Regions from separate parts of the Shewanella sp. SR1 genome, predicted to be linked through region 1. Evidence: riboswitches for the same ligand, from Rfam matches in the RefSeq annotation. Region 1 holds a riboswitch; the other holds the start of a gene.
The links. A riboswitch is a leader RNA that binds a small molecule or an ion and turns the genes downstream of it on or off. The one in region 1 is predicted to bind cyclic di-GMP.
Positions count from the first base shown of each region.

Region 2: linked by a shared signal. The riboswitch ahead of gbpA (N-acetylglucosamine-binding protein GbpA) and the one ahead of KV201_RS08025 (glycosyl hydrolase family 18 protein) in region 1 are both predicted to bind cyclic di-GMP.

Region 1 is NZ_JAJAEF010000006.1:218,830-234,501, forward strand. It holds gene KV201_RS08005 (DUF1294 domain-containing protein) at 1-73, shown strand, start outside; gene KV201_RS08010 (Sbal_3080 family lipoprotein) at 156-623, shown strand; gene KV201_RS08015 (short-chain fatty acid transporter) at 697-2,052, opposite strand; gene KV201_RS08020 (FKBP-type peptidyl-prolyl cis-trans isomerase) at 2,287-2,781, shown strand; gene KV201_RS08025 (glycosyl hydrolase family 18 protein) at 2,879-5,485, opposite strand; cyclic di-GMP riboswitch class I at 5,600-5,688, opposite strand; gene KV201_RS08030 (ROK family protein) at 6,001-6,786, opposite strand; gene KV201_RS08035 (aminopeptidase P family protein) at 7,179-8,966, shown strand; gene KV201_RS08040 (HD-GYP domain-containing protein) at 9,162-10,427, opposite strand; gene KV201_RS08045 (methyl-accepting chemotaxis protein) at 11,022-12,590, shown strand; gene KV201_RS08050 (DEAD/DEAH box helicase) at 12,997-14,298, shown strand; gene KV201_RS08055 (basic amino acid/polyamine antiporter) at 14,440-15,672, opposite strand, start outside.
Region 2 is NZ_JAJAEF010000012.1:75,548-91,219, forward strand. It holds gene pepN (aminopeptidase N) at 1-275, opposite strand, end outside; gene lpoB (penicillin-binding protein activator LpoB) at 530-1,123, opposite strand; gene KV201_RS12980 (COG3014 family protein) at 1,193-2,596, opposite strand; gene def (peptide deformylase) at 2,596-3,153, opposite strand; gene KV201_RS12990 (SlyX family protein) at 3,218-3,430, opposite strand; gene KV201_RS12995 (WD40 repeat domain-containing protein) at 3,440-4,390, opposite strand; gene fkpA (FKBP-type peptidyl-prolyl cis-trans isomerase) at 4,545-5,318, shown strand; gene exeM (extracellular exonuclease ExeM) at 5,938-8,565, shown strand; gene KV201_RS13010 (hypothetical protein) at 8,676-9,131, shown strand; gene KV201_RS13015 (PaaI family thioesterase) at 9,237-9,674, shown strand; gene KV201_RS13020 (YgjV family protein) at 9,792-10,034, shown strand; gene katB (catalase KatB) at 10,374-11,849, shown strand; gene KV201_RS13030 (TMEM165/GDT1 family protein) at 11,976-12,530, opposite strand; cyclic di-GMP riboswitch class I at 12,942-13,041, shown strand; gene gbpA (N-acetylglucosamine-binding protein GbpA) at 13,164-14,609, shown strand; gene KV201_RS13040 (aromatic amino acid transport family protein) at 15,175-15,672, shown strand, end outside.

The sequences.
Region 1 (15,672 bases):
GCTCACCGTTGTCGCTAACTTAGCCGTGCTGGGTTATGGCATAAAAACCGGCGCCGTAGATATGTTTATCTAGCAAGCTATGGATTCTATGAAAATCTAAAGTTTGTCACTAAAACGCTTTAACTTATTTTAATACAAAAACAAAAGGTTAAATTATGAAAAAATTTTTAGTTGCAGTTTTGGGTGTTGCAATACTATCGGGTTGTGCCGCACCTCGCTATACAGCAAAACCAATAGAAACAAATACTAACAATGTAGAAATAGTCATTATTAAAGATAAAGAAACACGTGACGGCTTCCAAGAAACAATGGAGACATGGCTAAAAGCAAATAATTACACCTACACAGTGCAGCCTGATGGTTCTAAACATGATTTAAATAAACTCACATTAGAATATGAAGGTAATTGGACTTGGGACTTGGCATTATATTTAAAAAGCGCTGAAATTAACGCATTTCAGAATGGCCAAAGAGTTGGCAGTGTTAAGTTTCAAGTACCCTATACTGCGAACCCGAGTAAGTTTGGTAATGCTGCGAATCGTATTAGCTATATGATGTCAGCTCTATTTGGTCAAATCACTGCTGATGAAGCAACAAAAAAAGTAAATGGTTCAAGCGATTAATATCATTGAAACCTTAACTAAAAACAGGGTAATCATAGAATTACCCTGTTTAGTTTTGCACTGTTTATTATCTTTAAAACCAGCTCAACGCGATACTGATAATCACGCCTGTGATCATCAGTTGCATCAAACAAAATCCCATAATATCCCGCGCTTTTAAGCCTGCAATTGCCAGCACGGGCAGTGCCCAGAAAGGTTGAATAAGGTTAGTCCAGGCATCGCCCCAAGCTACGGCCATGGCCACCCGAGCAACATCGGCGCCCAAGGCCTGCGCAGCAGGTAACATAATGGGTGTCTGCACGGCCCATTGACCGCCTCCCGATGGCACAAAAATATTTACAATTCCCGCGCTGATAAAGCTCCAAAATGGCAGGCTATCGGCGCTGGCTATGGCCACAAAACCTTCCGAAATACTTTGGGCTAAACCCGACTGCACCATCACCGCCATAATGCCCGCATAGAAAGGGAATTGGATCACAATCCCTGCGCCGCCCTTAATGGCCTCATTCAAGCTGGTTAATAAACTGCGTGGCGTTTGATGTAAGAGGATGGCGAGAAACAAGAATAAGAAGTTCACTAAGTTAAGGTTTAAGCTGCCACCCTGTACCCAAAAGTAATAGCCTAAGTACACAAGCCCAGCGCCACCGACGCTCCAGCCGAGTAAGCGGCTATTTTCAAGCTTATCCGCAGGACGGCTTTCAAGCTGACACTCGCTCACATTGGCAGGGTTAAGCTCCAGCGCCGAAGCTGCGGGTTCGCTGCCTTTGTCGTTAAGGGCACTTGGGTCGACATAAATGCTGTCCTTGTCTTCAGGCAGCATAAAGCGATTCACTAAGGGCATGACCACAAACAGAATCGCCACTAACAGTAAGTTAAAGCTCGCGAAAATGGTTTCGCTGGTTGGGATAATGCCAATTTGTGCTTCAGAAAAATGCCCAGCCGTTGCTATGGTTAATGGGATAGAACCCGCAAGCCCACCATGCCAAACCACAAAGCCAGAATAGGCGCTGGCGACCAGCAGCCGATAATCCACTTTCACTTTACGCGCTAAGGCTTTGGCAAATAACGCGCCCACCACTAGCCCGAATCCCCAGTTAACCCAACTGGCGGCCAGTGAGACCAAGGTTACTAAAATAATGGCTTGCGGTGCCGATTTAGCGAATCCTGCAATCGCATCGAGCAGCTTTTTAATCGGCGGCGAGCTTGCCAGCATGAATCCCGCCACCAGCACTAACAGCATCTGCATCGAAAAACTCAGCAAGGTCCAAAAGCCATCGCCCCAATAATTGATGACTTCCAGTGGCGTTTTGTGTTCTGCGACCACAGCTGCAATTAACACCACTAAGGTGAGTAAAAGCACGAAAATATAGGGATCGGGTAGATATCGGTCGACGAGTTTGACCAAAGGTTTTGCCGCTTTGTTTAACATAGACTTTCCTTGTTTATTATCTAAATTCTAGTTTTTATCTGTTTTTATTGAATTTTTATTGAGTCTTAAGCCCACAGGTTAAGCGATCTCTAAAGCGGGATAAAGTCTTGCAGCTGTTTTTAACTGTAGGAAAATGTAACGCCAGTCATCCAATTAAAGGCTGAGTTGCCATAAGTAGCCTCACACGCTAAAAAACTGATAACATGGCCAAAATTAACTTAAGGTGCTCTTTATATGAAAATGTTACTTGCCATTGTGGTGATAGCTGGGGTGATTTTTTACTTTGGATACATTAGTTATTCAGGACTTGAAAATTCCACAAAAATGGAAATAGCCGCCCAAGAGAATATCCGTTTAGGCAATGAATTTTTAGCCCAAAACAAAACCAAAGAAGGTGTGATCACCACAGCTTCGGGTTTGCAATATCAAGTGTTAACTAAGGGCGATGGTACTGTTCATCCTAAAGCCAGCGATACAGTGACAGTGCATTACCATGGCACTTTGATCGACGGTACTGTGTTTGATAGTTCAGTTGATCGCGGTGAGCCTATCGCATTTCCGCTTAATCGGGTGATTAAAGGCTGGACCGAGGGCGTACAACTTATGGTCGTTGGCGATAAAGTGCGTTTCTTTATCCCGAGTGAACTCGCCTACGGCAACAGCAGCACGGGCAAGATTGGCGGTGGTTCAGTGCTCATTTTTGATGTAGAACTGCTTAAGATTGATTAAATCTGTCTTCAATGAGCCTAATTGCGTCATAAAAAGCCCTGTATTATCGCAGGGCTTTTTGTCTCTATAACTCAAATAATATTAGTATGTTGGATGATTAAGGACAGCTTGCTGCGCCAATATCAACCCATACTGCCGCAACGCCAGGTACATCACCTTTAGTCCAGTAACTCGCCTTCCACACACGACCGTTATAGCTGGTGGTTTGACCGCCGTTATACACCACACCCGCATCCCAACCGAGATCAACTTGGCTGAGTAGCTGCCATTGATCAGCGGTGCGAGATGGCGTATTGCCCTGCGTCCAGTACTTGGCTTTCCATACCAACTGACTGTGACTCACAGTATCGCCCGTGTTGTACACCACACTGGCTTGCCAAGCAGGATAGTTACCGGCATTAGGATCGGTTGCATCACAACCACCACCGATTACTTTTGGCGTCACGGTGAGATTCGTCGATGCGCTCGCATCTAAGGCACCATCGGAAACCAGCACGCTCAAACCATAGCTGGTCGCTTCGGTGACATTAGGCCCAGTGACCACTAAGGTGGCACTATTTTGTCCGGTTGCCGACACGCCAGCGGGCACAGTCCAAGCGTAAGTTAAGGCATCACCGTCGGCATCAGAGGCACTCGCCACTATGCTAACAGTTTTACCCGCTTCCACTGTGGCAGTGGCAGCTACACTCACCACGGGAGCTTGGTTCGGAGTATCCGCCTTATTGGTCACTGTCACTGAATCTGTAGCAGATAATCCTTCTGGATCAGTTACTTTAAGGCTAAAACTATAGGCAACATCAGCTTGCGTTGCACCCAATTGAATCGCCGCATTCGCCATATCGGCGTTCGCAATGGCAATCGTTGGGCCAGACACTTGAGTCCAAAGATACGTCAGCGCCTCATTTTCAGGATCGCGCGATCCGCTACCATTGAGCACCACATCGGCGGGACCTGTGACATTCACATCCGCACCCGCATTGGCAATTGGCGCTTTATTCACCGGTGGCGTAGTTCCTTCGCCATGGCCTAAACCTTCGTGCATCGCATTTAGAATATCGCCGTTATCGGCATCAATTTCCCATGCAAATAAACCACCTAACTGATTGGCAAGCACATATTGGCCCTTGGCTTTAACGGAACGCGCATCATCGAAAGTGATTAAATCACCCGTAGATGCCTTGAACAATGATGGCGCCTCGGCCGTTTCATCATAGCTGTAAGTCCAACCGCTCCCCATATATTCGTTCACTATCTGGCGATAATCCACTATGCCATCTTCCCATGTGCCTTTCACTTTACCCGTCGCTGTCCCTGTGAATGGGTTATTACCCGTGTAGCCATTAACGCCTGTCCAGCCGCGACCATACATAGCGGCACCAACCACAATTTTTCCTGGGGTAACACCTTGAGTTAACAGAGCTTTAATACCCTTGTCTGTGGTGTAGCGGGTATCAGGATCCCAACTCGCCTCATAAAGATTGGTTTGATGACCGAGTTCAGTGTTCGTCCAACCGCCATTGAAGTCGTAACTCATCAAGAAGATGTAATCCATGTACTGCTGAGCAGCCTGATAATCGACCTTTGCCATTTTTTGAGCATCGATACCAATTGCGGAAGTCAATTCATAGGTACGACCCGTCTCAGCACTTAACTCGTCGAGCATGGCGCGCAATTCACGCATTAGGGCCACATAGGTTTCACCGTCATTGGCATTTCCTAAGTTTGGATTCGCACCGCCACCACCTGGATATTCCCAGTCAATGTCAACGCCGTCAAAGAACTTCCACGTTTGCAGGAATTCCTTCACCGATGCGACAAAAGTATCGCGCTTAGTTTTATCGCCAAAGTAGAAGAAGGGATCAGATAGCGTCCAGCCACCGACCGAAGGTAAAATCTTTAGATCGGGGTGGGCTTGCTTCAGCGCCATCAATTGGCCGAAGTTGCCTTTGTAGGGATCAGAGTAGTCACTCACGCCCGCCTGTGGCATTTGAATTGCCGCCCAAGGATCGTGGATAGCGACTTTAAAATCTTCACGGCCACTACAGGCACGTTGCAGCGCTTGGAAACTGCCGTCGATTTCTTTCAAGCTATCGTTAATGCCATCACCACCGCAAATAGGGGTAAAGCCATATAAAATATGAGTTAAGTTCTGTGCTGGGATCTTATCGACTGGGAACTTACGGCCATACACACCCCATTCTACAAAGTAACTGCCGACCACTTTGCCCGACTTGTTAACGTATGGGCGATTGTTTTCTTTAAGCGGAGCATTGAGTGGCACTAAATGGCTGCCATCGGTATCGGCCACGAGGATTTCTTTGGCATCGCTCTGCGTACAACCATCGCTGTTACACAGTTGCACTTGCATCTGATAACGGCCGCCTTTGTTCACCTTAAAGTTAGCGGTGCCCGAAGCGCCAGAGGGGCCCTCCCAAGCTACATTGCCGTTGAGCAGAACTTGGGCTTTATTGCCCACATCACCACTCCAAAGGTTCCAGCTGACGGACACGTCGGCAGCATCTTTAATGGTCACCAACTGATTGTAAGCCGTAGCAGCTTGATTAACTTCGATAATAGCGAACTTGGTTTCACCCCAACCTATAGTCGGTTTGCCGGGCGCTGCGGCAAATGCACTGGCACTCACGGTAGATGCCAGCGCCGATGCCACCAGCAAGGCTGATGTTGAAATTTGAGTCTTGAACATGAGATATCCCTATTGAATTTTTTATATGAATCAATAAGGCAAACAAAGCGTAGACAGGAAACAACACTCTCTTAAGACCATGCAACACGACAGACAATTGCACGAAGAAAAACCTGTGGTATCCCCGCTATCATAGGTACAGACGAACCCTTAGACCGGAGGCTTTGCGTCCCAGTTTTTCAACTGGTTTGCCTTTTACACGCGATGACAACGTTGTCATTGCGATAATCAGCATAGACGTAAGCGCAATAAAAATGCAACAAAATATTATCAACTAAGGTAGTGGTCTGATAAGAAAGCAATTAAATACAGTTCAGCTATTTCTAATATTTACTTTGATAATTAAGGCTTTGCTGACTATTTGAGCCATAAAAAAACAGGACACGATAAGCCAAAGGCATCACCTGTCCTGTTATCAATTTCACTATTTATGCTGCTAATACTGCTTAAACCACTAGCACTGAGCCACTGTAATCTAATAGCTCAAAACCATTAGCTAACAGCATCTATGCTCCTTATGCGCGAGGATAATCCCTTGCGAGCATCACAGATAAACCTCGGCACACTAAGGTTTCCATATCATCGACGCGGTTGATTTTCATCTCAGCTAAGGGCGCGCTCAATGCCATTTGCTTTAAGCTTTCGAGGCAGCCTTTGTAGTAAGGAGCACTGTTCATCATGTTACCCGCGAGCCAAATCCGATTGGGATTAAACAAATTAACGGTCCACGCCAGCCCCATACCAAGGTAACTGCCCGCACGGTATAAATCATCCTGAGTGGTGATGTTACGGCTGCGTACAGAATCGCCACTGGCGAGTTGTTCTAAACTAAATTCGCCTGATTCTGTCATCACGCGGCAATGCCCCAACTCCCCTGCCACCCCTGTCGCTCCAGTAAAAGCTTGCCCATTAAACGCAATCGACATCCCTATCCCAGTGCCGCACATGACCAACAACTCACAGGCATATTTGGCATCGCACGTGGCTTGCATACCCGCATCCATATCGTTGCAAATAAACTTAAGCTCGCCTTGAGTTTTCACTGTGTCAAAACTCAAGCCATTGAGTCCGGGTAACGATTTACAGGCAACCAAACGATTATTTTGTACGAGTCCTGGTACGCCAATCGCTAATTGGTAATGCTGTAAATCGTAATCGCGTTCAAGCGCAGCGATTTGATTATTTAACTCTTCAATTTTAAAACCTTCGCCTGTGGGGATTTTATATTGTTCTGTATGTCCCGCGAGCTGAAGTTCGAACAGGGCTGTCGTACCGCCCACATCTATTGTTAGTATTTGCATCGCTTACTCCACTGATACATGTGCCCCACTCTGACCCCGAGCGGAGATGGCAAATGTTAGCATAGGGTCCAAATGTTAGCGATTGAATAAAACTTAAGTCGCTAATTTGTAAGGAACAAGTCTACAAAAAATATGACTGACATTTTGTTTTACTCAGATTTTATGCTAAGAATCACACAAATAAATTAAGGGTAAAACACTTAGCTTGCTCATCACAGTCAACACAAATTCACGATTGTATACAAAATCCTTTATTCGCTCCCCTTGCATCGCGCGCGTTAGACTTGCGATAATCCGAGCTGGTTAGAACTCAAATAAACATAGACCTACTTATCCTTAGGCAAGCTTTGCCTACCGACTCGCACAGCGTGCCAGTCTCACTTGGAGCCCATATGTCACATTCAATTGCCAGCCGCCTCGGTGCCATTCGCAGCGAATTATCTTCCGCCAATCTCGATGCTTTTATCATTCCCCGCGCCGACGAGTATCTGGGCGAATATGTGCCAGAACATAACGAACGTTTATACTGGGCAACCAACTTCACTGGCTCAGCAGGTATGGCTATCGTATTGAAAGATAGAGCCGCTATCTTTACCGACGGCCGTTATACGGTTCAAGTTCGTCTGCAAGTGGATGCCGCACTTTTCAGCTATGAAAGCCTGACAGACACACCGCAAATTGAGTGGTTATGTGACACGTTGCCAGCGGGATCTCGCGTTGGCTTCGATGCACGCTTGCATACTTTAGCTTGGTATGAAAATGCCAAAGCAACCTTAAGCAAAGCCCAAATTGAATTAGTGGCGGTTGAGCAAAATCCTATCGATTTGCATTGGCAGGATCGCCCCGCACCATCGAGTGCGCCGATCACGCTATTCAGTAACGAGAGTGCCGGTAAAACCAGTCTGCAAAAACGTACTGAAATTGGCGCCTTAGTGAAAAAAGCCGGTGGGGACGTTGCTTTGATTGCCGCCTTAGATTCTTTCTGCTGGCTATTAAACATTCGCGGTAACGATATTCCGCGTCTGCCTGTCGTGCTCGGCAGTGCCCTGCTCCACGCTAATGGCGATATGCAGCTGTTTACCGATTTAAGCAAACTCCCAGAGGGCATTGAGGAGCATGTCGGTGCAGGCGTTAGCTTTAAGGACGAAGCCACGCTCGCCGATACCCTTGCCAGTTTGCAGGGCGTCAAACTGCTGGCCGATCCGAACTCTGCTAACGCTTGGGCGCAAAATCTCGCCCGTGAAGCGGGGGCTAAATTGATTGCTGGCATTGATCCGGTTTCTTTACCTAAAGCGCAGAAAAATCCTTCTGAACTTGCTGGCATGCGCGCTTGTCACATTCGTGATGGCGTTGCTGTGAGTCGCTTCCTTGCATGGTTAGATGCCGAAGTTGCCGCCAAGCGTATGCACGATGAAGCCACGCTTGCCGATAAATTAGAAAGCTTCCGCCTGCAGGATGAGCGCTATCGCGAGCCAAGTTTCGACACCATTTCAGCAGCGGGCCCCAATGCAGCCATGTGCCATTACAATCACAACAATGGCACACCTGCGATGATGACGATGGACAGCATCTACTTAGTGGATTCTGGCGCGCAATATATCGATGGCACCACAGATGTGACCCGTACTATTGCGATTGGCAAAGTCACCGATGAACATAAAAAAATGGTCACGCTGGTGCTTAAAGGTCATATCGCGCTAGACCAAGCTCGCTTCCCTAAAGGCACTTCAGGCCAGCAGCTCGATGCATTCGCCCGCCAGTATTTATGGCAACATGGTTTTGATTACGACCACGGCACAGGCCATGGCGTGGGTCACTTTTTAAGTGTGCACGAAGGTCCGCAGCGCATAGGTAAAAATGTCAACGGTATCGCACTGATGCCCGGTATGGTGCTTTCCAACGAGCCGGGTTACTACCGCGCTGAGAGTTTTGGCATTCGCTTAGAAAACTTAGTCGTAGTGCAACACTGTGAAGCACTGAAAGGCGCTGAGCGTGAGATGTATGAGTTCGATGCACTGACTATGATCCCTATGGATGCCCGCCTTATCGATAAGAGCTTGCTAACGCAAGGGGAAATCGACTGGTTCAATGCTTACCATCAGCAAGTGTTCCATACACTTTCGCCGCTGATGTTTGGGGATGAACTCGCGTGGTTAACGCAAGTGACTAAAGCGATTTAGAGCGATTTAGCACTCCTGCGGATAAGTAGCGATTTAAGTCGTCATTTAAATCATCCTCTAAATCAGTTATATGCTACAAAATAAAACGCCCAAGGCTATGAGCCTTGGGCGTTTTTTTTAGCACTGCTTCTGTACTTTCAAGCCTCGTTCCTATTTCAATAGCATGCTTTCAAAACATGATAAAAAAACGAGCCTCTAAACCATAGTGGGCTGCGCCATCGGCTGATAAGCATCATCCAGCGATGCCTTAGATAACACTTCAAACTCCTGATGAATTGCCATAAAACAATCGACTAATTCAGGATCGAAATGCTTACCTTTGCCTTCAATCATTAAATCGATGGCTTCTTGGTGACTAAAGGGTTGCTTATAACATCGCGGCGAAGTAAGCGCATCATAGACATCCACCAAGGCAACGATGCGCGCCGAAAGCGGAATATCCTCACCTTTCAACCCTAAGGGGTAACCACTACCATCCCACTTTTCATGGTGACCCGAAGCAATATCTTGGCCCATCTGAATAAAAGTACATTGGGGCGCATATTCCAACAAACTGCGTAACACTTGCCCACCAATCACAGGGTGGGCTTTGATCTGCTCAAACTCCTGCGGGGTTAATTTACCCGGTTTGAGCAGAATAGCATCGGCAATACCGACTTTACCTATGTCGTGCAAAATGGCCGATAGACTAATATCTTGAATAAAATCATCGTTCAATTCAGCCGGAGGATTGTCGGCCTGCAGTCGCTGCGCCGCGAGCATTTTTGAATACTGCCGCATACGTAATAGATGCGCGCCCGTTTCGTTGTCTCTGTATTCGGCAAGTTTGGCTAACCCTAATACAGTCGCTTGGCGTGAGGCTAAGGTTGAATCGAGTGAATCCGCCAACTTACCTAATAAGTAAGTGATGGTTAGCGTCAACATGGCATTGGTTACAATAAAATTGACCACGACAACGGCCCAAATACCCAAACTGTAACCGTGAATATCAGGCCAGTTTAACCAGCCAAAGTGATAGGCAAGCCCAATCAGAACCAGACTCAGCCCATTCAAATATTGGGCATATAAACTCGCGCGACTTCCTAAGAAAATGCCAACTAATGGCGGAAAGATAAATAACCAGAAGAACCCCGCACCCGATGGACCTATCGCAATCAAAAAACCAACGCCAATAGCAAACCCCAAGAAGCAGCCACAGCCAAAACGCGTGCTATCAGCAAGCTTAGGAAAATACAGCAAAAATAGTAAAAAAAGATAAGCCAGCGTATCGAATACCACCATAGACCAAAGATCGGCGATGACACATAAATACACGCTGGTGATATATACGGGCACGCAGAGAAGCGCAAGAAAGCCAAATAGACGTTCAAAAATCAAACGTCGCCAATGGGGAAGTGCCGCTGCTGTCCCCAAGGACGCGGTAGCCAATTTAGCTACGCCACGTCTAAGTGATATCGCCATGGGAAAATCCTCTTATGTTGCATTCCCGCTATGAGCTAATGAAGCTGAACTTATGAACCTAAGCTAATGAACATGAGTTAATAAACTAAAGGGTGCGGATAATATTATAAAGCTGAGGCAAAGCCAGATAAATCACACGCTCAGCAAGTCATAGTTTGTTGCCCATTAAAGAATAGACTAAGACGAATAAAGCGCCCGAATGAATGCCGCGATATGGCAACCGAATCAACGACATTAGTCCAATATCGCAGAGCTGATTTAGTCGATAACATGAGCGATTAATATCCACTCAATATCTGAGGAAAAATAACCCTATACAAAATACTGAAATTTGCGTTTTAGCAGGATAAACGCTCGTTTAATTCTGTATTTGCATTACTTAAAAATTTTATATTTTGCAATAGCTTATAAATACAACGAACGATTGATTTTCATAGGTAAGCCATCAAAAAGCGCTCTCCTATACCCATACAAAAATGATAGTCTTATCACATAACAAGCTTACCCCAATGAGAGTAAGCGCAAGAAAATTAGCGCCTAACACCGCGCCCCTGAACCCCAATGAATCATATCGGCCCTGAATGGACACACTAAATGAGCCAGAGTAACGCGTCTGCCAACAGAACACTGAATGCACAGAGATCAGATCAAGAAATCCGCTTAACACCACAGGACGAACTCATTTCCACCACCGACACTCGCGGTGTTATCACTTACGTTAATGCCCGTTTTGCCGAAGTCTCAGGCTATAGCGCCCAAGAGTTAGTCGGCAGTGCCCACAATATGGTTCGTCATCCCGATATGCCGAGCGCCGCCTTTAAAGAAATGTGGGAAAAGCTTAAGTCGGGTCAATCTTGGCGCGGCATAGTGAAAAACCGCTGTAAGAATGGCGGCTTCTATTGGGTCGATGCCTTTGTCTCGCCATTGTTTGAAAACGGCACCATTGTCGGTTATCAATCGGTGCGTATTCAGCCTCAGGCCGCCTACGTCAGCAAGGCGAACGAGATATACCAAAGACTTAAACTGGATAAATCCATTTCTAAGCCCTTAAGCTTAATGCAGAAACGTATCCTCTCGGCGGTTGTCGCCTCGACCGGCTTATTGATCGCAGGCTACTTTTGGGGCTGGGGCGTGATTATCGCGGGGGCGGTTTTGATGAGTATAAACTTGGCTATATTCTACGATGAGGCCTTTCGCATTCCCGCTAAACTGATTGAAATGCAAACCAAATACGACTCTATCAGTCGCTACATATACTCGGGTGCCGATACGTCTTCTATCCTCGATTTCCAGCTCATCATGCTGCAAGCCAAAATGAATGGCGTACTGGGGCGCACACAAGATCAAGCCAATCAATTGCACGCGATTGCCGATCAATTAGTGGTCGCGACCGAGCAAACCTATGTCAGCCTAGATCAAGAGAAAAGTCAGTTAGAACAGCTCTCTGGCGCGATGGAAGAAATGAGTTCAACCATCACAGAAGTGGCGCAGAATACCCATCTCACGTCCACCAGCATCAATACCGCCTACGATCTCTGCCTTAAAAGCAGCGCCAATATGAAGGCCAACACTCAAAAAGTGGAACAACTGGCCAAGTCTGTTGCCGATGCCGCTAACAATGCCCATCAATTGAATAAAGAAGCCGAGCAAGTTGCTAATGCGATGGGCGAAATTGACTCCATCGCCGAGCAAACCAATCTTCTCGCCCTCAATGCGGCCATTGAAGCTGCCCGTGCGGGTGAACAAGGCCGTGGGTTTGCCGTGGTCGCCGATGAAGTGCGCGCGCTGTCGAGCCGAACCCAACTGTCGACCAACAGTATTTCAAAAAGTGTCGATAAGATGTTCACTATGCTCAACGCATGGGCCAAAGAAATGGAACAAAGCCGCCAACACGCGGAGCGCTGCGCTAGCGACATCCAACTGTCCGCCGACAATGTGAATACCATTTACCAAGAAGTGAGTGATATCCACACCTTTGCCCAGCAAAATGCGGTCGCAGCGGATCAACAGCGTCAAGTGGTCAACGAGATTGCCAGCAACATACACTCCATCACCCATTCAAGCGCAGAGAACTTGGCCGCAACCCATCTGATTGGTGATGCCGCCCATCTGCTTAAGCATAATGCCGAGAAAGCCCTCGGCTTGAGACGCACTTTCGGTTAGTCATAAGCAAGATATAAAAAAGCCGCAGCCAAAACTGCGGCATTTTTCTATCACGTTCTTTTAGCCCGTTCTTTCCGCCAGCCCTCACTCAACCTAGAACATACTCTGCCAAGTGCGTACTCAATCCAGAGCTGATCCAACCCAGTGCTTGCAGAATTGGCCCTATCCCGCCTGAGCCGTCGCTAAGGCTTTTATCTCTTGGCGATAAAATGATGCAGATAAAATGCCAAAACACTAAAAAGTTCAGGTTTTAACCGAAATTTTTGCTATACTCCGCGCCCGCCATTTTTCTTATAAAATCTGTGTGGAAGAATGAGCCAGTCGGCACGCCTCTCTCCTTAGTCGAGTAAATAATAGAGGCTCGCGGTGCTTGAATGTTTGAATAAGTGAACGATAGGAATCCAAAATGAGATTTGAATCTTTTAGTTTTTCCCCCGAGATTTTGCGCGCTATCTCAGATTGCGGTTATCAACAAATGACGCCTATTCAGCAGCAAGCGATACCTGCTATCCGCCGCGGCCAAGATGTCTTAGCCAGTGCCCAAACCGGTACGGGTAAAACCGCCGCTTTCGCGCTGCCGATCCTGCAAAAGATGGTTGAAAATCCAAGCGAAACGTTAAAGTCGAATGCCCGCGTATTAATTCTTACGCCGACCCGTGAGCTTGCGGCTCAAGTCGCTGACAACGTTACGGCTTACTGCAAGTACTTAAACTTCAGCGTGTTAACCATTTATGGCGGCGTAAAGATAGAAACACAAGCGCAAAAGCTGAAACGCGGCGCCGATGTGATTGTTGCCACCCCAGGTCGCTTACTTGAGCACCTTACCGCCTGTAACTTAAGCCTGTCGAACGTCGACTTTTTAGTCCTAGACGAAGCCGACCGTATGTTAGACATGGGCTTTAGCGCCGATATCCAAAAGATCCTGCAAGCGGTAAATAAGAAACGTCAAAACCTGTTGTTCTCGGCCACTTTCTCTAGTGCGGTGAAAAAACTCGCCAACGACATGATGGTTAAACCGCAAGTGATCAGCGTTGATAAGCAAAACACTACGGCCGATACGGTTAGCCAAGTGGTTTATCCGGTTGAACAACGCCGTAAACGTGAACTGCTGTCTGAGCTAATCGGCAAGAAAAACTGGCAACAGGTCTTGGTATTTACCGCGACCCGTGATGCCGCCGATACGCTAGTCAAAGAATTGAATTTAGATGGGATCCCCTCTGAAGTGGTCCACGGTGATAAAGGCCAAGGCAGTCGTCGCCGCGCCCTACGTGAGTTTGTGGCGGGTGATGTGCGCGTACTGGTTGCCACCGAAGTCGCCGCCCGTGGTCTGGATATCCCAAGCCTTGAATACGTAGTTAACTATGACTTACCTTTCCTCGCCGAAGACTATGTCCACCGTATCGGTCGTACAGGCCGTGCGGGTAAAACTGGCGTAGCCATTTCATTTGTGAGCCGCGAAGAAGAACGTACCTTAGCCGATATCGAAAAACTGATCGGTCAACAAATTCGCCGCGTCACTGTACCAGGTTATGAAGTAGGCAGCCGCGAATTGCTATTAAAGCAATTGCAAACCCGCCGTAGCTTTGCCAAGAAGCAACAAAGAACCGACAATGTCGGCGCTCAAGTTACTGCTGAGAAAAACATGCAAGGCCGCCGCGTAAAAATGAAGGTGGGTCAAGCACCGAGCAAAGCGAAAAAGCTTAAGTAATCGCTAAAACGGGCGGTGTAAAACGCATAGCGTTTAACCCCATCCCACGTGTTTTAGTCTAATCGGCCACACAACTGTTGTGGCCGATTTTTTTATGCCCAATTCGATAAAGCACTGCCCGCTTTAACCAACAGCAATCCTTTATTGATAACAAAACGACCATAACGCGGGGAACAAACTCAGCAACGTCGCCCCCGCTAGCAATCGCTCACGTCCGTTAAGCTTTTTACCATCAACAACTTGGCGGCGACTGTAGAGAAACAAGAGTAACCCTGGGCCGTAAAGTAGCAAGGACAGCAACAGATACTCGACGCCTGCGGCATAGAGTAGCCAGAGTCCATAACCGCTCGCCACCAGCGCCACAATTCTCATAAGCCCATTGCCCTGTCCACTCAAAGAAAGCTTCAGCAGGAACAGTCCAATCAATAGATAAGGCACTAAAATCATCGACGTAGAAATGAGTAACAGATTGGTATATCCCTTACCTAGCAGCCACACCAGTAACAAACAAAACTGCACTGTTAAGCTAGATAACCAGAGGGAAGCGATAGGTGTGCCGTTGTGATTCTGCCGCAAAAAGATGGCAGGGAAAGCACCGTGGCGGGCTGCGCTGAAAGGCACCTCTGCCGAGAACAGGGTCCAACTCACGTAGGAGGCCAGCACAGAAACAATAAGCCCGACACTGATCAGCGCCTTGCCCCAAGAGCCGCTCATGTGCCCCATCAGTCCCGCCATAGAGGGATTAGGCAGTGCAGCAAGTTCAGGACGAGCTAAAATCCCCAGCGCTAACACAGAGATAAGCACATAAAGTAGTAGCGCCAGCACGACGCCAAGGACAGTCGCCGTGCCCACATCCCGCTTATTTTTAGCACGCGCCGATAACACTGCCGCACCTTCGATACCGGTAAATACCCAAAGCGTGATCAGCATAGTGTTACGCACTTGTTCAGACACTGGCACAGCTAAAGTGCTGGCCGCTTGGTCCTGAGCAAAAGTCACAGGGTCAAAGTAATAGCAGGCAAATAGTACGAATAGCAATAACGGCAAACTCTTGGCCAATGTCGCCACCAGATTGAACATGGCCGCCTGCTGTACGCCGCGGGAGACCAACCAATGCACCGCCCACAAAATGCACGACTCACCGATAAAGGCGGCCTGCGTATTACCCTCGCCAAACCAAACTTGCTGCGGCGTATCGACAAAGCTACCAAGGGCGGCAAACGCAATCACTAAATATCCCACCACGCCTATGGTGGCGCAAAGCCAATAGCCCCAAGCAGAAAAAAAGCCCACCAGCTCACCAAAACCGGCTCTGGCGTAGGTATAAATGCCGCCATCAAGCTCAGGCTTCAAGCGCGACAGATAGAGGAAACT
Region 2 (15,672 bases), on a different contig from region 1:
TTTATCTGTGCCTTGTTTAAATCTAAGCTCAGTTGTTTTGGTATTTCACTTAATTGAAAGGTCACTTTAGAGGTGGCGGAAAACTCGGCTTCCCCTGTGAGCTGAAAATCCAGTTCATAGCGAACATCAGAAATGATCTGCGAGCGCAGCGCGGCCTGATACTGGCTAATGTAAGCACTGGCGTCACGTGGGCCCGTATTAAGAGTGCTTTGGGTGGCACACGACATCAATGCGCCGCAGGCAAGGGCAACAAAACTGGCTTTAAACAAGTTCACAACTAAATCCTTCAACAATTTGTTTTGTTTTCTGCTTGGATATTTACTTTCAATATCGGGAGTTTGGGGTTGCCTGAGTGGCAAATGATCCCCCGCGCCAACGCCGATTTGAAGCAGCATCATTGCAGTGTATTTTGGCCGAGTACACTACCTTATTTACCTTGGATAACCAATGTTAAAAATGTAAAAAAAAGCCAGCGTTTAAGCTGGCTTCTTGGAAACTCTGTTTGGCGACAGTAAGCGCCAATAGACAATTACATGCCTAAGAAAGACTTAGACTTCATCTTACGGATTTCTTTTTCATCAGACCATTCGATCAGGCCTGTTTCTAAATCCATTAAACGCATTGTCATCTTGTAGTACACGTCTTTAGTGCTACCGTCTTGCTTAACTATGCTAGATAAATTGCCGTATAACATGTATTGCGCGCCGATTTGACGACCAAACTTGATGGCGGTTGATGGATCAACCATGCCAGTGTTGTTTTGGTAATCCAATTGCTTACGGACTGAATCTACTTTAGTCATGTCGATAAAACGGAACTTGCCTGAGCGCAATAGTTTGTTGCTGATAGAGTCAGTAACAGACTCAGTATCAATGTGCTCTGAGGTTTTGTTCTTGATGCTGTCGACAAATAAAATCGGACGGCTATTGGCTGTCATGGCCACGATAGGAGGGAAAGTCATCATGCTATCCACCATCTTGGCTGCAATAGCTTGTAGATCCGTTGAGCCAAAATTCTCATTGACGGTTTCAACTTCGGTGGCATCGCCATATTCGACTTTAGATTGACATGCAGCCAGACCCATAACGGCAGCCAGCACAAAAATCAGTTTAAATTGTTTCATAGTCAGTTCCATTTTGTGATTGTATAAACTTAATGACACACGTCTTATTCAAATACCACAACCGCTAGGCTAAATGATTATTGAATAAATTCGGGTGTAATTACCAGTATCAATTGCCCAGACTAAGGTGGTTTTGCCTGCTGCAACGTCAATTTTTGCCGGTGGCGCTTTATCTAACTGCAAAGTGTATTCACCTGCACTCAAATAACGCCGCCCGATCTGTGCTTGTTTAGGCAGCGTCAGCCAACTACGGCGATCCGCTTGCTCTGTTACTACGTTAAAAATCTGCATCGCTATGCTGCCAATATCGGCGGCATTGTTTCCGGGGCTGCCACTCTTTCCAACCTGATAGGCCATCTCAGATTTGGCATAGACACGTGCGACTTGACGAACCAAGGTTGCGGGCAGATCTTCCTTGAGTGCTGTGATGGCTAAGGCATCGATATTGGCAATAGGTTCAGTTTTCAGCACTGTACCTAAACCTTGCACTTGCGTCTCTGGCACAAAAGTATTGTTTGGCATGTAAGTGGCTAGCGACACGGTTTGCCAATTGCCATGGATAGTAAAAGGCACGGTGAGGGCTTGCTTAGCAGGCACAAAGCCGCGCTCGACCATCAAAATCACTTGGCCATCTTTGGGATTAGGTAATTTAGCATCGCCCCAACGACGTTTAAACTCATCATATTGCGGCATGCCGAGTTGCTTGGCGAGACGCACCAGATCTTGCTGTAAATAGGTGTTGTCTGGGGTGATTTGCGCCGCTTTACGATAATCGATATAGGCATCGTTCGGCTCACCCAGTACTTCATGTAATACGCCAGTGGTGTAATAGCTGTAAGCGTTTAAGAAAGAACTCGTCACAGTGCCTGCGGCTTGACCTAGCTTGTTGACCTCGGCATCGATAGTCCCGTTCGCCATGGCTTGCACTGACTTTTGCGATTTTTGATAACGCTCTTGTTCGCTGCTTTGTAACTCGTTACTGCGACGAACTTCGACTAAAGCACCTTGGTAATCGCCACTAAACAAATAGTTTAGCGCTTGGTATTGGTGCAGCATGATGCGTTCATATCCAGGCCCTCGGTACGGAATCGCATTGTCGTTTAACACTAAGCTGCTGGCTGTGGCACTAATATCACTGACGCTGACTTTGGCCTTATCATCAAAGGCGGTGTAAGCATCGACCGCTTGTTGGTAGTACTTTTTACTGGCCGCAAAATCGCCGGCGACTTGAGCAATACGGCCCGCTTCTTGAGCATAGAGCAGGCCATCGTTGCCATTGATATTGCTGGCAAGTTTGTCGATATCGGCCAAGGGCGTTGCACTATTCAACTCTTGTTTAAGCGGTTCAATCTGTGAAGGGTAATTAATAAAAATACTGTTGTAGGCGCAGCCCGATAAACCTAGCGCCAATCCTATTGCCAAAGCGGGGGCGATAAACGCGCGAGATATAGGTGTAACCAAAGACAGTTTCATTATTGCGCTTCACCTTGTTCGATGGACTGGGCTGAAATCGACTGAGCCTGTTCAGGCATACGTGAACGCTCGAGTAAGGTGATCCCTTGCAGGTGATCAAATTCGTGTTGAAAAATCCGCGCAATAAAGCCTGTTAATTCGGCCTGTTGCCACTCGCCTTGTAAATTCTGGTAGCGCACTTCAATGGCTTGATGTCTTAGTATGTTAAATCGTTGGCCGGGAACGGACAGGCAACCTTCTTCGCCGCCGACTAAGTCACTCGATGCATGAATTATTTGCGGATTAACCACGACCACAGGCGCCATATTGGGTGCGTCTGGATAACGCTCATTTGGGCGAGAAGCCATAATAAATAAAGCTAAGGGACTGTGAACCTGTGGCGCCGCGATGCCAACGCCTTTGGCGGCTTCCATGCTGGCAGACATTTGCTCTGCAAGGTGCGCGAGCTCGGCATCGAAATGATGCACTGCAATTGCAGTCTGCCCTAGGATAGCTTCACCCACTAACGCTATGGGTAATAAAGGCGGGGTTTGTTTTGGCATCAAATGTTTAAACATCGCATTCCCTGGATATTTTGCGGTAACCGTCTTTGAATCAAAGTCTTATTTTAAAGCGTCAGTATTAGTAATGTGGCGGCGGCGTTTCTTCAGCCTGAGTCGCCATATTACTCGGTTCCATGTCTTGTAACTTACCAATTAACATGTGAATTTGGTGCTGCTGGTGAGCCACAAGTCGATTTAATTTGATCACTTCTTGGTTTAACTCTTCGACTGTGAGCTCTTGAAAAGCCAATTTGGTTTCTAGATCTTCAATCTGTGCTTGTACGCCTTGCATGACTAACCTCTATTGCTGCCAAGTCTCAACTAAGCCTTGGCTACTGATACTAACAACTTTATTGGTATCTCGAATTGCCACAGAGTATACAACGGCTCCTCGATTTTGGCTGTTTTTAGTGAGTGCAACCTGCCATTTTTCAATTTCCTTACCCGAATCGCGTTGCCACAATATGACTTCCCGCGCCGGCGTTCCCGTTAATATCTGGCTGTCTTGTTTGATAAACCTCACGGCAGAAAAGTTCATCTGCCGACGTGTAATATCTAACTGATTTAACAGCTTACCGCTAGTGTTATCCCAGATTTTGGCTTCATTTGTACTGCCATTGGTAAAACTTAGTGTGCCACTGTCGTTAAGCGCCACTTTAGTGATACGGCTGCCTAAGGTCCAAGTATGAAGCGGCTGACCCGTTTGCGCCTGCCAAAGAATCGCCTGCATATCATTCGAACCCGTTAATGCTAATCGACCATCCGCGGAGAGGGCCACGCTATTGACGCGATCTTTATGTCCCAGAAATTTGATTAAGGCACTTTGGGCTGCATTGAGCGACATAACGGAACCATCATTTAAACCAATGAGTAGTGCGCCATTATCGGCTACCGCCACGCTTTCACCGGATGAAGGCAAAGACCACCATCCTAGGGATTTTCCGTCGGCTATTCTCCACATGGCAACTGAATCTCGGCTTAACGACGCAGCAAATAGCCCGTTGGGCGAAATCGCCGTACCTGTGACGCCAGTATTGATATCGCCATGTATCCATTGGTATTTAAGTGTATGAGTACTGAGGTCCCAGCATTGGACTCCACTACTTTGGGTGGCGACTAAGGCGAATTGTCCATTGCTCGATAGACTCGCGCTATAGCTAGGTTCCGTGGTGAGAACGCTAATGTCTTCCGCTTTAGGATGGCAAGCTGTCAGAAAAATTGTGCAAATTACCAGCAGTAGATTTTTCTTCATGAACTTGCTCCCTAAGTTGCTGTCTTTAGACTTGATCAAGTGACATTAATCACTGTTAACCCATAAAGAATCTAGTTGGTATAACCGAGATAACTAGTATAAAGTTGTCTCGCTTAGGTTATTGTAACCGCTTGAGGATGCTGAGGAAGCTTTAATGAAATCGATTTATAAATTATCGTTAGTTGCATTGGCTGTTATTGGCCTATCTGCTTGTAATCAAGAAGAAAAAGCAGCTGCTGCGAGTACAAGTGTTGAATTAACGACAGAAGCTCAAAAAGAAGCTTACAGTGTAGGCGCTTCAATCGGTCGTTACATGTCTGGCCATATCAAAGAGCAAGAAGAATTAGGCCTACCAGTTGATCGCACTCTGATCGTCACTGGTTTCACTAATGGTCTGAATGACCAATTAAAATTAACCGAAGAAGAAATGCAAACCATTCTTCAAGGTCTAGATAAAAAGTTAAACGATAAACGTCAGGAACAAGCGACTGCGATTTCTGCTAAGAACATCGAAGACGGTAAAAAATTCCTTGAAGAAAATAAGGCTAAGTCTGGCGTAGTGACAACTGAGTCTGGCTTACAATATGAAGTATTAACACCAGGTACTGGCGAAAAACCTGCCGCAGAAGACACTGTAGAAGTGGATTATGTGGGTACTTTAATCGACGGTACTGAGTTCGACAGTTCATACAAACGTGGTCAAACGGCTAAGTTCCCACTGAACCGCGTGATCCCAGGTTGGACCGAAGGCGTGCAATTAATGCCTGTTGGCGCTAAGTACAAGTTTGTTATTCCTGCAAACTTAGCCTACGGCGAGCGTGACACTGGTACTATTCCACCAAATTCCACACTGGTTTTTGAAGTTGAATTGAAATCAGTTGAGAAAGCGTCTGCAACGCCAGCCGCTGAACCAGCAGCTAAAAAGTAATGAATTAACTGCCGCGTTTAATACGCAGTAAGTGAAATACCGCTCCTAAATGAGCGGTATTTTTTTGTCTGTAAAAATCAAATTATTGTTTTAATGCTTAATTTATTACCTTGCTATACAAGGTTTACAGCCTTAACTCATGTTTAGTTTTATATAGCGATCATCAATATCTATCGGCTGTACCAATGGATGATATTAATCATTAAATCTAGTCCGTTTTAGCGTTGGATTTATTTTAAAATGATGAAGGCTAAATTACGTTTTAATGATATCAGTCATCTGTTAAAGCGCCGCGTTCTTTATATTTTATTGGGTATAGCATACTGAATAATATCATCAAAATATCACATTAAAATATTGATTATTATTTGTTCGTATTAGTGCTTTGGCTGTGTCTATGTGTATTGCTCTTACTGTTTGTTTTCATTTGGCTAATACTTTCGAATTATTACCTTGTTCTGCTAGGTGAACAGTGCTGCGTCAATAATCATTTACTCATCAATGTGTTACATTGGCAATGTGCGATCTTGCCCTCTTTTTTTACGCATTCAACTCTGAAATAATTCGCCCGCACGTTAATAGAAGTTAGCGGCAATATTATAATAATGGGGTTGATGATATGGATAATGTTAATAAGTTAACGGCGATTTCTTTAGCTGTCGCAGCGGCTTTGCCTATGATGGCAAGCGCAGATGTGATGATTACCGAATATGTTGAAGGTAGCGCAAACAATAAAGCGATTGAAATTTATAATAATGGCACTGCAGCAGTTGATTTGACTGGCTATAAGCTAGTTCAATATAAAAATGGCAGTACAGTTGCAACAGACATGGCGTTATTAGATGGTCAGACTATCGGTGCCAAAAAGTTAAAGGTTATTAAACATCCAAGCGCTGCTTTAGGTTTGGCTGCTGAAGTTGATGCAATTAATGGTAGTGCTATCTATTTTAACGGTGAGGATGCAGTCGCACTCCTTAAGGATAGTGTGGTTGTCGACATTATCGGGAGCCTGCCTAGATCAAAGGATTGGGGCATTGACGCTACTTTTATACGCAAGTTAGATTCGCTCGAGGCTAATAGTGTTTTCAATGCCGCCCAGTGGGAGCAATTCCCTAAAGATACCTTCTCTGGTTTAGGCTTGCTAGATATGCCTGTAAAGCCAGAAGTGCCGCTCTTTAGCTGTACGGGCGCTAAAATAGTGCCAATTTATCAAGTGCAAGGTGCGGGTGCATTTAGCCCTTATGTTCCAGAAGGTGCATTTGACGCTATAGCTGAATCTGAAGCTGAAGTCACAGTGCGCGGTATAGTGACTGCTCGTGGCGAAAGCTTGTTTAAAGGTTTTTATCTACAAGAAGTGAAAGGTGATAACTCACCGTATACCTCTGATGGTGTGTTTGTATTCTTAGGTGAAGCTGCGCCTGAAGCGATTCAACCTGGGGTTGAAGTTTGTGTACAAGGTAAAGTGAAAGAATACTTTGGCTTAACTCAAATCGATATTAAAGCCGATAAGAAATTTGAAGTTGGTGCTAAGGGTGAAGTCCCAGTTGCCGCGCCTTTCTATGTCGCCGATGGCGAAACCTTAGCGCAAGCATTAGAGCGTTATGAAGGCATGAATGTGGCTTTAGATGCGGGCAGCGATCTTAAGATCAGCCGTACCTTTAGCTATGATTACGCAGGCCGTCGTAACAACATGTTAGCGTCTTATCAAGCGCCTTTGATGAAGTCGACACAGCTTTATCCCGCGCTTTCTGCCGAAGCGACCGCGTTAGTTAAATCTAACCTCGAAAACCAACTCTTTATCGAATCAGATATCAAACCCGCCGACGGTGTTATTCCATACTTCCATGATTTCAATGTGGAAATGGGCTATATCCGTGTGGGCGACCAACTGACTAACCTGCAAGGCGTGATTGGTTACAGCTACGGCGCTTATCGTTTAGTGGCAACTAACACTATTACAGCGGGTGATTTTATCCGTGGTGATGACAGAACTGATGCCCCAAGCGTCGCCACTAAGGGCGATCTGCGCGTGGCTAGCTTTAACGTGCTGAACTTCTTTAACGATGTTGATGGTGGCGATACCAATCCATCAGGTAGTAACCGTGGCGCCCTAACGTTGGAAGAAATGGTGCTACAACGTACTAAAATCGTTAGCGCTATTACTGCCATGAACGCCGATATCGTCGGTCTGATGGAAATTGCTAACAACGGTTTTGGTGAGAAGAGTGCGATTAAAAACTTAGTCGATGCACTGAACGAGAAGCAAACGCCTGAAAACGCTTATAGCTTTGTTGAAATCACCGACGCCGACAAGTATGACGGCAAGTATTTTGGCACGGATGCTATCACTGTGGGCATGTTATACCGCGGCGGCAAAGTGACCTTAGCAGGTGCTGCTCAAGCTATCGATACTCCTGAGCAACATGCCAGTGCTGGCAGCGTGACTCGTACTAAAGATGGCAAAACTGAGACAAATCCAGGTAACGATGCTTACCAACGTCACAGCTTAGCGCAAACCTTTAAAATCCATGATGAGTCGCTGACCGTAGTCGTTAACCATCTGAAATCTAAAGGCTCAGGCTGTTTAGAAGATTGGGCTAACTTCGAAGAGTCAGTCGATCCTGCCGATCAACAGGGCAAGTGTAATGCTTTCCGCGTATCTGCTGCCAAAGTCTTGGGTGAAACGCTAAAAGACGTGAAGGGCGACTTACTGATCATCGGTGATATGAATGCCTACGGCATGGAAGATCCTATCCGTGTGCTGACCGACTTTGATGCGAGCAAGTCAGATCGTGACATCATGACCGCTTCGTGGACGACGCTCGATGGCAAAGTATTTGAACGCCAAGGTAGCAAGATTGAAAAAGGCTATGGCCTGATCAACTTGAACACGAAAGCCCACGGTGCAGGCACTTACTCTTACAGCTATAACGGCGAGCTAGGCAACTTAGACCACGCTTTAGCCAATGCTAGCTTAGCCAAACGTTTAGTGGATATTGAAGATTGGCACATCAACTCAGTGGAATCTAACCTGTTTGAATACGGTAAGAAGTTCTCTGGTGATCTGGCTAAATCTGAAAATGCGTTCTCTGCATCGGACCACGATCCTGTGATCGTTGCCTTAAGCTACCCAGCGCCAGTAGTGCCACCAAAACCTGAGCCAACGCCTAAAGATGATGGCGGTGCTTTGGGTTATTTAGGTTTAGTACTGATGTCCTTGTTTGGTTTACAACGTCGTCGCCGTTAACCTGTGTAACGGGTGAACTCACAAGTGTTATTTGTGAGCTAGACTGAAACGAAGGGATGGTTCGCCATCCCTTTTTTAGTTGTTTTTTTCAGTTTTTATTAGGAGTGAGTATGGATACAGTCTCAAATCCGCTGAAAACCATTAAAGCGAAAGCGCCACTGTGGTTTTACTTTGTCGCAACGCTCAGTTTATTGTGGAATATCATGGGGCTGATGGCCTTTGTGATCCAAATGACCATGACGCCGGATGCCTTGGCGCAAATGAGCCCAGATCAAATCAAACTCTATGAAACCACGCCGGCTTTCGTTGATGCGATATTTGGCTTTGCTGTGGTGTCGGGCGTTCTAGGCTGCCTATTGTTGTTATTACGAAAATCCCTTGCCTATAAAGTGCTGGTTGCCTCGCTTATCGCGGTTTTATTGCAAATGAGCTATGTGTTTTGCATTCAACAAGCGGCTGTTGTGCTGGGGGCTGACGCGTTAATCATGCCGAGTGTGGTGGTAATTTGGGGATTGTTTCTCGTCTGGTTTAGCCAGTTGAGTATCACTAAACAATGGTTAGCTTGAGTCTAATTTTTACCAATATTGATGGGACTGGCTTAGCGCAAACTAGTTGAACTTCATCCACTTCGCAGTAAACTGCTGATTGGTTTTATTGACTAGGAAGTTGCAATGAGTATTTGGTTTAGAGCTGTCACGTTAGAGGATTGCGCGCGTTTAGATGCCGGTATGGGCGGCAAAGGCACCTTGATGCAGACCTTGGGGATTGAGATCAGTGAGATTGGCGACGATTACATGAAGGCAACTATGCCAGCCAGTCCTGCGGTGCATAACCCTTTGGGGATAGTCCATGGCGGCGCGAATGTCGCGCTTGCTGAAACTGTTGCCAGCTATGCGGCAAATTTTGCGGTGGATTTTGAGCAGTACTATTGTGTCGGTCAAGAAATTAACGCTAACCACTTACGGGCTTCCCGTAATGGGCTATTAACTGCCACGGCTAAGCCTATTCATTTAGGAAAACGCAGCTCTGTATGGGAAGTGTTAATCCATAACAGCGCCGGTGAACTGACCTGTATTTCACGGATGACGGCGGCTGTCGTTAAACGTTAAACGTTAAACGTTAAACGCTAAATGCTAAATGCTAAATGCAATAGCCCAGCCTAATTCCCGTGGTGTGAATGGCGTATCAATCGTTTGATTTAAATAATATATAAATAAGGATTGGATATGGATAACGCGACAATTTGGGAATGGGTTGGTTATTTGGCGTCTGTGGTCGTCGCAATATCACTGATGATGTCGAACATCAAAAAACTGCGCTGGTGGAATCTCATCGGCGCGGCTTTATTTGTGGCCTACGGCGTGGCAATTGGGGCTTATCCAGTTGCCTTAGTGAACTTTTTTATCGTGCTGATTGACACTTATTATCTGGTTAAGCTTTACCGCGAAGCCGACTCACCCGCCAGTTAATTGCAACGCATCATCTTTCTCCGCTTGCTTGTACCGCACTTTGCTTTACAGCACTCAGCTTCATCGCAGCGAGCAGCCATGTTGGTTTTCAACCGCATCTTAAATGATGTGATCGAATCATTGGCTGTGAGTCCGCGCAATCGTTTATCTGCTTTGTCATCTCGCCTCTAATCTTTTTTATAGATTACTCGAATCTAGTTTAATCGTTTTATTCTTTGTTGGTAATTATCTATTCTTGCTCCATCGACAACACGTCGCAGCCAAGGAGATAAACCATGGCCACCATTTACGATTTAATTGAAACCTGGTTAACCAGCAATCAAGACTAAGGAGCAGGGCATGAGTCAACAACATCAAACAAGTCAGTACTTAACGAGCCAAAACGGCGCCCCAGTGGCCGACGATCAAAACTCAATGTCGGCGGGTGAACGTGGTCCTTTATTATTACAGGATTGGCATTTAATTGAAAAGTTAGCCCATTTTAACCGTGAGCGTATTCCTGAGCGTATTGTGCATGCCAAAGGTACCGGCGTTTACGGCACATTTACCCTGACCAAAGATTTAAGCGATTACACCATTGCCGACCATTTCAATGGCGTTGGTAAGCAAACTGAAACCTTCATTCGTTTCTCGACCGTAGGTGGTGAAATGGGTTCAGCTGATGCTGAGCGCGATCCACGCGGTTTTGGTTTACGTTTCTACACGGCACGCGGTAATCACGATATTGTGGGTAACAATACGCCGACTTTCTTCTTGCGTGACGGGATTAAGTTCCCAGACTTTATCCATACGCAAAAGCGTAATCCCCAGACAAACTTAAAAGATCCACAAGCCATGTGGGACTTTTGGTCATTGAACCCTGAAGCCATGCATCAAGTGACCATTTTGATGTCGGATCGCGGTATTCCGGCCAACTACCGTCAAATGCACGGTTATGGTTCACACACTTTCTCGCTGTGGAATGCTAAGGGCGAGCGTTTCTGGGTGAAGTTCCACTTTAAGTCCCAGCAAGGCGTGGTCAACTTAACCAACGAACAGGCTGATAAATTAAAGGGGATAGATCCGGATTCATCACAGCGCGATATGGTGGTGGCGATTACCGATGGCAATTTCCCGCGTTGGACTGTTAACGTGCAGATCATGCCTGAGGCGGATGCCAATATCTACCATATCAATCCATTTGATTTAACTAAGGTTTGGCCACATAGCGACTATCCATTGCTTGAGATTGGGGTGTTAGAGCTGAATCGTTTGCCACAAAACTACTTTGCCGAAGTTGAGCAAGTGGCATTGGCGCCGAGCAATTTGGTTCCCGGTGTAGGGGCTTCACCCGACAAGATGTTGCAAGCGCGTTTATTTGCCTATGCAGATGCCCAGCGTTACCGCATTGGTGCCAACTACAACCAGCTACCGGTGAACTGCCCACATGCGGCTAAGGCAAATCATCATCAACGTGCGGGCGCTATGGCGGGCACACAATGTCCTTACCATGGCAGCCAAACGGGGGCCGATGCCACGGCAAACTATGGCCCGAACAGCACAGCTGATGCCTTGGTTGAACCGGTAAACTTTGCCGAGCCACCACTGCGTTTAGAAGGTGAAGCGGCGCGTTATAGCCGTTATAACCAAGACGACTACACTCAAGCGGGTAATCTGTATCGCATCTTCTCCGAAGCTGAGAAAGCACGCTTAGTGGCAACGATTTCGGGTTCACTCAGTCAAACAAGTTTAGATGTGCAGCAACGTATGCTGACACATTTCGAACAAGCCGATGCGGATTACGGTCAACGTATTAGAACGGCATTAGGGCTATAAACTGCGTTTTTAAGAAGTTAAGCTTCTAAGTCGACACTGTTTATCTCAATAAAACCGTTGTAAGTAGAAAGGCCAGTGATGTTTATCACTGGCCTTTTTGTTGCGGTAATTCAAGCTTTAAAGCATTTAGAACAACAGAGTGACAACGCCTAAGAGTGCGAACAATACGGCGCAGCCGCGGTGTATCCACAACATAGGTAATTTTTCGGCGCTGAAATGGCCTGCGATCACCACAGGTACGTTGGCAAGCAGCATACCTAAGGTTGTGCCTGCAACCACCATAGTTAATGAATCGTATTTTGCGGCTAACACTACCGTTGCGATTTGCGTTTTATCCCCCATCTCGGCGATGAAAAACAGGATAAAGGTGGCGAGGAAGGGGCCCATTTTATAGAAACGGCTCTTTTCAGCATCGACTTTATCTGGGATTAACACCCAAAGGGCTATCGCGAAGAAGGACGCGGCAACTAAATAGCGGGCAAGATCTGGGCTGACCCAGTTAATCGCCCATTGGCCAATCCAAGCGGCGGCAAAATGGTTGAATAACGTTGACAGAAAAATGCCTAAAATAATGGCGGTTTTGTTTTTAAATCTTGCGGCGAGAATAAGTGCAAGTAATTGAGTTTTATCGCCAATTTCGGCAATAGCAACCGTAAAGGTTGAGGCAAGTAGGGCTTCCAAGTGTGATCCTTTAGGGGTGGTTAAGACATAAGCACAATAAACCGTCCACCCCTAGGTGCAGTCATTGTGCTCAGGTCTTGCTGGGCAAATCGATGATTTGCTGTGAACACCATGGCGTGTGGCCAAGTATGTTGATGTTCACCCTAGATGACGATGGCTCGAAATCCAGTTAGCTACTCCCCCGAAGCGAGGTGGGCATTATACCTAAGTGAATTTCGGTTTCAAGCACGAGTTTATCGCAGTAGGCACGAATGGATGTTTGACAGGCGTCAGAAAAATACCGCGCAACATTCTGTAATTATATGAATATAAATGGGTTAATTTTTTGACAGCGTTGTCTTTTGTTGCTAATTTAGCCAGGTCATTTCTACTTGATTACATACTATTAACTCGTAGTGATTCGATGACACCTACCGTATTTGGCAAACTAATTGAAAAGTTAGGACGCAAAGCTTCCGGTCTAAGGTTGTAAATGGATTTTTTAGTGAACTAAGATAGCGGAGTTGCCGCAGAATTCGATTTCTGTGAAAGATAAACGACTGCTGTTTAATGCTGTTGTTTGCCCAAATACCACTTTTATACCTAAGCCCAAGCCAATACTGGCGAAGATGGGTGCAAATGGAGTGCATTAAAGTGGCAAATCCTACTGTTTTTTCCCCTGTTTCTAAATTGAGTTTATTGGCCGCCGCAGTGATGGCGGCAAATACATTTGTGAGTATTTCTGCACAGGCACACGGTTATGTTGTGGCGCCAGAGTCACGTTCCTATGCCTGTAAAACCGGCAACAATACCAACTGTGGCGCGGTGCAATGGGAACCGCAAAGCGTTGAAGGACCATCAGGTTTTCCTGAGTCAGGTCCTGCGGATGGCAAACTGGCGAGTGCGGGTAATGGTGCTTTCTCGCCTTTAGATGAACAGAGTCCCAGCCGTTGGTCAAAGACGGATATCAAAGCGGGCTGGAATAAGTTCAGTTGGCAGTTCACTGCCAATCATGTCACCCGCAATTGGCGTTATTATTTAACCCGCCAAGATTGGAATCAAAACCAAGCTTTAAGTCGTGCGAGCTTTGACTTAGCGCCATTCTGCGTAGTCGATGGTGGCATGGTGCAGCCGCCTAAGTTAGTGACCCATGACTGCTATGTGCCAGAAGGTCGCAGCGGTTATCAAGTGATTCTAGCCGTGTGGGAAGTGGGTGATACCACCAACAGTTTCTACAATGCTATCGATGTGAACTTAGATTCGGGTCCCGTCGTACCGGGTGAATGGCTCGATGTGGGCGACATCAATCCGTCACTCGATCTCGAGGCGGGCGATAAAGTGATGACCCGAGTGTTCGATGCCAATGGTGAGCAACCGGCTAAGCAAACAGTCATTACCATTAGCGATGCGACTCAAGGTGATAAACAAAATTGGCCTTTCCTATTAGCGAGCGCGATTAATGCCCAGCAGTCTCAGTTAAAAGCGGGACAAAAAAATGCATCAGGTGTGATTGAGCCTGTGTATGGCAAAAACGACATTTTTACTGCGACGACTTCAGGTATTGAGCGTGTTGAAGTGGGATTTGATCTGGCGCCCGCACCGGGCAACAGCTTAGAAGTCACTTCACTTGCCGACGATTATCAAATTATCGACGGCGCGGCGCAGGTTCGTTTTGACGTCACCAGCAATGCTGAAATGTTAGTGTCTGCGTATTTGTTTAGCCACGATGGCACGGCTGCCGGTTTTGTCAGTCAAACCGTTAACAATACCAGCGCGAGCTTAGTGTTAGACGTGGTTGCGCCTAAAGCAGGGCATTATCACTTGCAGGTTAAAGCTGAGCCTAAACAAGGTGATGTTATTCAGCAGAACTTTGATCTCTTCTTAAAGGATCAAGCACCAACGCCGGAAGCGGATTTTGTCTTCCCTGAAGGGGTGAAAGGTTACGTTGCGGGCACCACAGTGTTACAGCCTAAAAATGGCAAAGTGTATCAATGTAAGCCATTCCCCTATAGCGGCTATTGCATGCAGTGGTCGGCTTCTGCGACAGGATTTGAGCCAGGTGTTGGCGCTTCTTGGGCTATGGCGTGGACTGAGCTGTAAATTAACATGTTGAGTTAATCGATTCTCAACATGATGTGATTGGGCTTAAACATATTCGCTGTGTTTAAGCCCATATTCAGCGCGCTCGCGACAGTCAAATATACGTTTGACCTCGATTCCCCCACAATGCTGAACCCCACGTATTTCCAACAAAGGTAGCGATTTTGTTGGCTTGTATGTTTTCGTTTACCACAGCGCTATTAAGTTGTTACCGTACAGTGCGCGACTTATCTTTGTTCACAACTGGCTTGCCCACTGGGTTTGGCTCTGTTAATGTCCCAAACTATCTATTTTACCTATGTTGTTATTAGGATTATCACAATTGAAAGTCATGCCACTTTTATGCAACCGATTTAGTTAGCCTCAATGGCTACTGGGTTGAAATATTCAAAAGCTATTGGGGCCAATTGATCTGCAGGAATGAGATCCGATTGGATGCTTTTTGAAGCTGCTTTAAGTGATGTGTTGCTTATTTCGATTTAAGACGCAAGGCTTTATCGGTTCAAATCTTACTCAAATAAAATAATAATTAATCATTGAACAGGACTATTGTGTGAATTCAAAAATGTTAGGCTCGATCGCCATCGTTGCCGGGACGGCCATTGGCGCAGGTATGTTAGCCTTACCTTTAGCTACCGCAGCTTTAGGTATTATTCCAGCGTTAGTTTTACTCGTTGTTATTTGGGGCGTATCTGCCTATACCTCATTACTGATGCTCGAAATTAACTTACGCACTGGCGTAGGTGATAACGTGCATGCCATTACGGGTAAATTACTGGGTAAAAAAGGCCAGATAATTCAAGGCGCTTCTTTCTTAAGTTTATTATTTGCTTTGACTGCGGCTTATCTCACCGGTGGGTCATCGCTATTAGTGCTTAAAGCGAAGAATATGTTTGATATCGTGCTTGATAATCAAGCCGCGGTATTGTTGTTCACCTTAGTGCTCGGCGGATTTGCGGCGCTCGGTGTGGCTTGGGTCGATAAAGTGTCCCGCTTCCTGTTTTCGTTAATGATTTTACTGCTGGTGGTTGTGGTGTTATTTCTCCTGCCTGAAGTCAGTATT